Regions from separate parts of the Nesiotobacter zosterae genome, predicted to be linked through region 2. Evidence: riboswitches for the same ligand, from Rfam matches in the RefSeq annotation. Region 2 holds a riboswitch; the other holds the start of a gene.
What was found. Region 2 has a riboswitch for cobalamin ahead of cobU (bifunctional adenosylcobinamide kinase/adenosylcobinamide-phosphate guanylyltransferase). Riboswitches for the same ligand answer to the same signal wherever they lie in the genome.
Positions count from the first base shown of each region.

Region 1: it holds a riboswitch for cobalamin, as region 2 does, so the genes downstream of both, nrdH (glutaredoxin-like protein NrdH) here and cobU (bifunctional adenosylcobinamide kinase/adenosylcobinamide-phosphate guanylyltransferase) in region 2, are expected to answer to the same signal.

Region 1 is NZ_JAWXVZ010000001.1:383,964-387,274, forward strand. Features, by position in the region: gene nrdE (class 1b ribonucleoside-diphosphate reductase subunit alpha) at 1-719, opposite strand, end outside; gene nrdI (class Ib ribonucleoside-diphosphate reductase assembly flavoprotein NrdI) at 689-1,105, opposite strand; gene nrdH (glutaredoxin-like protein NrdH) at 1,110-1,331, opposite strand; cobalamin riboswitch at 1,436-1,631, opposite strand; gene Q3Y58_RS01855 (anaerobic sulfatase maturase) at 1,790-2,983, opposite strand; gene pfkB (1-phosphofructokinase) at 3,034-3,311, opposite strand, start outside.
Region 2 is NZ_JAWXVZ010000002.1:150,430-153,740, reverse strand. Features, by position in the region: gene cobN (cobaltochelatase subunit CobN) at 1-316, opposite strand, end outside; gene cobW (cobalamin biosynthesis protein CobW) at 320-1,423, opposite strand; gene cobU (bifunctional adenosylcobinamide kinase/adenosylcobinamide-phosphate guanylyltransferase) at 1,420-1,995, opposite strand; cobalamin riboswitch at 2,110-2,326, opposite strand; tRNA gene Q3Y58_RS03660 (tRNA-Asn) at 2,597-2,671, shown strand; tRNA gene Q3Y58_RS03655 (tRNA-Asn) at 2,730-2,804, shown strand; gene Q3Y58_RS03650 (hypothetical protein) at 3,104-3,311, shown strand, end outside.

The DNA of each region.
Region 1 (3,311 bases), on a different contig from region 2:
AGAAGCTTCATCACTGGCACAACGCCGGACGACTGGTTCTCAACGCCTTTGATTGGCGCGCCTGCCTCGCGCAGGTTGGTCAGCATCAAGGCCACGCCACCGCCGCGCTTGGAAAGCTGCAGGGCGGAGTTTATGGAGCGGCCAATGGATTCCATGTTGTCTTCAAGGCGAAGCAGGAAGCAGGAGATCAGTTCGCCGCGCTGCTTTTTACCCGCGTTCAGGAACGTCGGCGTCGCTGGCTGAAACCGGCTGGAGATGATCTCGTCCATCATGCGCATGGCGAGGTCTTCATCGCCGCGCGACAGTGCCAGGGCCACCATCACCACACGGTCCTCGTAGCGTTCCAGATAGCGTTTGCCATCGAACGTCTTCAGCGCATAGCTGGTGTAGAATTTAAATGCACCAAGGAACGTCGGGAACCGGAACTTGCGCTCGTAAGCCGCCACAAAAATGGACTTCACGAACGCCGGATCGTACTGGTCCAGGACCTCAGCTTCGTAGTAGTTCTCGCGCACCAGATAGGAGAGTTTCTCCTCCAGAGAATGGAAGAAAACCGTGTTCTGGTTCACGTGTTCCAGGAAATACTGACGTGCCGCCTGACGATCCGCTTCAAACTGGATCTTCCCCTCCGTATCATAGAGGTTCAGCATGGCGTTCAGCGCGTGGTAGTCCAGCCCTTGTTGGGCGACTACTGACTTATCGAGAGTTGTTGCTTCCAAAATAAATCTAGTCCCTGACGTACCCGCGCGATGTCACTGTCGGTGCCTGCAAGTTCAAACTTGTAAAGGCATGGGCAGTTACATTTGGCGGCGATAATTGTGCCTGCGTAGGCAAAAAAGGCCCCAAAATTTCGATTGCCAGAGGCGATTACGCCTCGAAGCAGAGTTCGGTTTGCCGCATCGTTGAGGAAACGGATCACCTGTTTGTGGACGGCACCGCGCCCCTCACCATCCGCGTAGGTGGGGGTAATCAGAACAAATGGCTGAGTTGCCTTCAGCATTGGTTCGGACGCGCGCGGCGGAATGCGCTCGGCCGGCAAGCCGAGGCGCTCGACAAAGCGGTGGGTATTTCCTGATGGGCTTGAGAAGTAGACGAGCCCGCTCACCAACTCAGGCGAGGCCGCCGATTTTGTCTGGACGGAAGCCAGCCCAGTGCTGGTCTCCTGCAACAACGACAGGAACCTGTCGGTAACCCATCGCTTCCACTTCAGCCAGAGCATCGTTGTCCTGTGTGAGGTCAATCACATCATAGGCAATACCAGCGCTATCCAGTGCGCGGGTTGTTGCGGTGCACTGCACACATGCAGGCTTGGAGTATACGGTAATGCTCATGCTTTCGTCCCCGTAGCATTGGGGGAGGCGCAGATACGCATGGCCGAGCAACGCACCCTCGCGGCTCGTGCACGAAACGCATCCCGGACCCTCCGCCCGTGGTCGTCAGTTGGTGTCTTTTGGCAGGTCTCCTGACTTCACAGCTCAAGCGCCATCCGCCCGCCTTCCCGAAGTGAACTCACTACAGTGGCAAATTGGGCGAAAAGCTCGCCGCTTACAGTTGCGGGGGCAGTGCCGGAGTTGCACCGGCTTCCCTCTTAGCTTCCGATTGAATCGCAAGACCAAAGACACTGCATATTGTGCTTGGTGCGCGCGAATGGTCAACATGCTGTATGGGTATACCCACATGCCAATTTTGTGGAATTCTAATTTGCAAGAAGAGTGGGCTATTTACACTCAGTGCAAACTGGAGGGTCGCTCCTGCGGGCACAGGCAGTGGCGCCGGGTCGCCAATTTGGTTAGCCCTTGGTTTTGTTGGGCTGCTGCCTCAGCAGCTCACGAATCTGCGGGGCTGACGCACCCTGTGCCTGAAGCATCGCAATTGTTCTGAGCCTTGCTCCCGCATGTTTGAAAAACATTTTGAAGCTTGGACAAAAGTAGTTCAGAGCATAACCACCGTCTCTGTCAGGCATGAAACGATGCTTGGGGCATCCCCCGTTACACGCCGAGACGAAAGAGCAGATTCGGCAATCAGTGGGCAACCCGGTTTGCTTGTTCTCCCCAAATCTGACTTGTGGTGCGCTGGTCGCCAGAGCGTCCAGCGGTGTTTCAAGAATGTTGCCCAACAGGTGCGTCGGGTAGACGAAGTGATCGCAGGAATAGAGGTCGCCGTTGTGTTCCATGGCCAGTGCCTGGCCGCAGGTGGGAGCAAACGTGCAAAGCCATGAAGGCATACCAACCATCGTACCCATGTGTACGTCGAACATCTGAACGGAAACCTCACCAATGTCGTTGGTGGCCCAGTCATCAAAGATGGCACACAGGAAGCGGCCATAAGCCTTTGGTGAGGCACTCCATTTTGCCAGGTTCTTCGCTGTTCTGTGGCTTGGAAGGGCAAGCGATGCCACTTCTTCAACGGCAGGGATGAACTGCAAGTGACGAAACCCTGCATCTTTCAAGAAGCGATAAACTTCCCGTGGGCGTCGCACATTGCCTTGGTGTACCACGGTCAGTGCGTTAACCGCCACTTCATGGCGGGCAAGGCGTTCTGCCGCCTCCATGACGCGCTTGAAGCTGGGGCGTTTGGCGCGGTCAACGCGGTAGGCGTCATGGATGGGCTCTGGTCCATCAATGCTGAGACCAATCAGGAAGCGGTGCTCGCCAAAGAATCGAGCCCAGTCATCATCCAGAAGCGTGCCATTGGTTTGAAATGCATTCTGAATAGTTACGTGGTCCGGCGCGTAGCGCATCTGCAACGCCACTACCTTTCGATAGAAAGCCAATCCTGAAAGAGCAGGCTCGCCACCTTGCCAGTTGAACCAGATCTCACGGAGACCGAGCTCAGCTTGTGATGCAATGAAGCCCGAGACATAGTGCTCCAACACCCCGTCGCTCATGGCGAAACGCTTGCTATCCGCGTAAAGCTCGTTCTTCTCGAGGTAAAAACAGTAGCCACAGTTGAGGTTGCACTGCGGGCCATTGGGTTTTGTCATCACCTGAAATGGCCAGCGGTGCTGAGTTAAACTGTTTTGCTTTGAGTGCATCATACAGGTGCGAGGCACACCGTCTGCGCCAGTTCCTCAACGCGCGCCACCTCCGGCAAGCGCGGTCCTACCTCGCCGAGTGCGCCGAGTGAGAAGCCCGTTGAGATCCGTGCCATCTCTCTGAGGTCGAAGCCGCGCACATGGGCGTGCACAAGGCCAGCTACCATGGCATCCCCAGCCCCCACCGTACTGGCGACATAGGGCGCAGCCGCAATGGCATGCACTGCCCCTTCCTCACTCACAAAAACGGCACCGTCGCCGCCCATTGAAATGACGG
Region 2 (3,311 bases):
CGCGTCTGGCCAGCATCTCCAGCTGTTCCAGCCCATAGTTCCAATAATGCGCCCCGCCCAGCAGGCGCAACACCACAAGCCTTGAACCCTGAACAGTCCGCTCACAGTAAAGATCCACCGAATAGGGGTGGGTAAGCGCCAGAAAACTGGCCGCCCGCACACTGTAGCAAGGCGCGCACTGCTGCACGGCACTAGTCATCAGTGCCAGCTCCGTGTCCGCCGCGGAAAGAAACAGAATGTCAGCGGGGTCCTGTTCCAGATCCACCGCTTCGTTCTGCTCGTCTATCCCACGCGCTTGACCTGCAAGAATATGCATGGGTTAGACCAGTTCCTGCGCGCCAAGAGCCTCCAGAACAGCCGCTTGATCGAAGCCGGCAAGGCCGATGACAACCAACTGTCCCGCCCCTTCAGTGCCCGCAGCAAACCATGCCTCAACACGAGGGCCGACCGCCTGCACCATGGCAGGAGCCTTTTTGCCATCCACCGTAACCGAGCCTTTGATGCGCAGCACACCTTTCACCGCCATGGCTTTGGCCACGCTCTGTTCAATTGAACCGAGAGAGCCATAGGTCGGCGCGCGCACCACATGGCTCACAAAGTCATCGTGACTGTGGTCATGGTGATGATGATCGTGGTCATGTTCGTGGTCGTGATCATCATCCTGATGATGGTGGTGGGTTTCATGATGCGCCTGTCGGCCTTCCATGTTGTCTTCGGCCTGCGCATTCCGGCCCAGCAGCACTTGCAAAGACAGCTTTCCCTTTTCCGCTGCCACCATCTCGACGGCAGGCCGCAAACGCTGGCCCAGTTTTTCCTTGATACGGGCAAGCACGTCTTCATCAACAAGATCCGCCTTGTTGATCACCACAAGGTCCGCGCATTTCAGCTGATCTTCAAAAAGCTCTTCAACAGGGCTTTCATGGTCCAAAGACTCGTCCGCGTTGCGCTGGGCATCCAATGCCGCCTCGTCTCCCACAACGCGCCCTTCAGCAAGAGCCGCAGCATCAACTACGGTCACCACACCATCCACGCTCACCGCTGGCTTCACCGTTGGCCAGTTGAACGCCCGCACCAATGGTTGCGGCAGAGCAAGACCAGAGGTTTCAATTAGGATGGCATCCGGCGCAGGATCACGCTTCAGGAGCATTTCCATGGTTGGCAAAAAGTCGTCTGCCACCGTGCAGCAAATGCAGCCATTGGCCAGCTCCACCACTTCGTCGGCGCTGCAGTCCGGGTCAGCGCAGCCATTTACAAGTGACCCGTCAAATCCCATTTCGCCAAACTCATTGACGATCAGCGCAATGCGCATGTTCTCGGCATTCTGTAAGAGGTTGCGCACGAGGGTGGTTTTGCCTGCCCCAAGAAACCCGGTCACAATGACGGCAGGGATCTTTGGTTGGGCAGCAGAAAAGGAATAGGTCACAGACGGATCTCCGGATGCAAGGAAGGTTTGATCTGAACAGGCTGTCCGGCAGCAACAAGCACCACCCGGTCACATAGACTGGCCATGTGCTGATTGAGGCGTCCGGCTTCATCGCGAAAGCGCCGCGCCAACGGATTTTCGGGAACAATACCCTGCCCCACTTCGTTGGTCACAAACACCACTGGCCCGCGCAGGAAGCCAAGGCTGGCGCCAAGCTGGGCCGCCGCATCGCTGGTGTCCCGATCTTCCAGCATGAGATTGGAGAGCCACAGCGTCAGGCAGTCCACCAGCACCGCCCGATCAGGCCGCGCTTCACGAAGCAACACATCACTCAAGGCAATTGGTTCTTCAATGGTGGTCCACCCATCACCCCGATCGCGTTGATGCCGCTCAATACGCTGGCGCATCTCGGCATCAAACGCCTGTCCCGTGGCAATGTAGACCTTGCTCAGCCCCGATCGCTCGATCAAGCTTTCAGCAAAGCTGCTTTTGCCAGAGCGCGCCCCGCCAGTTACCAGCAGGTGTCGCGGCCGCGTGGTTGTCGTAGCTTCAGAAACTTTCAGATCGCTCATCAGCTGCCCTTTCTATAAAGGGCCATATAAGCATTCGCGAAGGCGCGAGGGCAAAGCCCCGACCGGCAATACATCATCGTCTGGCGCTCCTTGCCGTCCACCCGACAGCAGTTAAGAGATATGGAAGCTCCAGCCGGTCTCCTGGCTCGCGACTTATGGGGTTGCTTCGTCTTCCCAGCCCGAAAGGCCAGTGACATGGTGAAGAACCCAAATCGCTCACAGTTGCGGGGGCAGCTGCGGCTCACCAACACGTCAGTTAACGGTAATTAACCCGTGATGCCGCATTCCCGTTTCATCTGAGGCGCGCAGAGCTTAATGCCGCTCAACCGCACAACAGAACTGGAAGCCTTTGATAGGGACTAAGTAGCACTGCGCAAATGCCGCTTGTCAATCAATCTCTTGACAACCTAAATAATTCACAGCGCTGGCAAATGGCGGTTTTCTGCCCTTTTCGAACGCCCCTTTCCTGCGCTCACAACAAAAGTGTTGGTTCTGTCCACAAACTCCCGATTTTTTGCAAAAACGGGCTTGGCAAATCGAACCGGCTTTTATACAAACCCCCTCACGCAAACGGCGACGGCGCGCTCACAAGGCGCAATGATCCCCGGTAGCTCAGTGGTAGAGCAAGCGGCTGTTAACCGCTTGGTCGCTGGTTCGAATCCGGCCCGGGGAGCCACTCCCCCGTTTGCATCTCTCCTTGATGGAGATAATCATTCGCTAGAATGATTGGGTAATCCCCGGTAGCTCAGTGGTAGAGCAAGCGGCTGTTAACCGCTTGGTCGCTGGTTCGAATCCGGCCCGGGGAGCCACTTTTTTGACCCAGCAGACAAATTTGTGACTGTTTTTGGCCGATCACGTTTTCGTGAGGTGCCTTTCCCCGTTATCCCAAACAATCAACAACGTGAAATTACGGGCTAATTTCCGCAATAAATCCATTTCGTTAGGTATTTGTTAAGAATTGCGTCGGTTACCGTTTAGTAACGCTAGCGCGAAACGGGATATTTATACAATCGTGGTCTTATAGCCTTCATTCCTGACTTGTTTAGGCTTCTCCTAACGCAAAGCCGCGGTAATTTAGCGGTTAAAAATAAGAATTGCGGAGGGTCACGTGTTGAATACCCATCTGAACTACCAGATCCCAATCAAAGCCAAGCGCTTTGTGAGTACCGCCGCACTCGCCTTTCTCCTGGTGGCAGGAGTGGGATTGGGAGCCGCATACACCTCGGCGTCGAGTGCCACCACCATAACAAACAAAGCCGCAAAGGCTGATCGCGCCGTTACCTATTCCATGCCGGAGGATTACCTCGATGTAACCC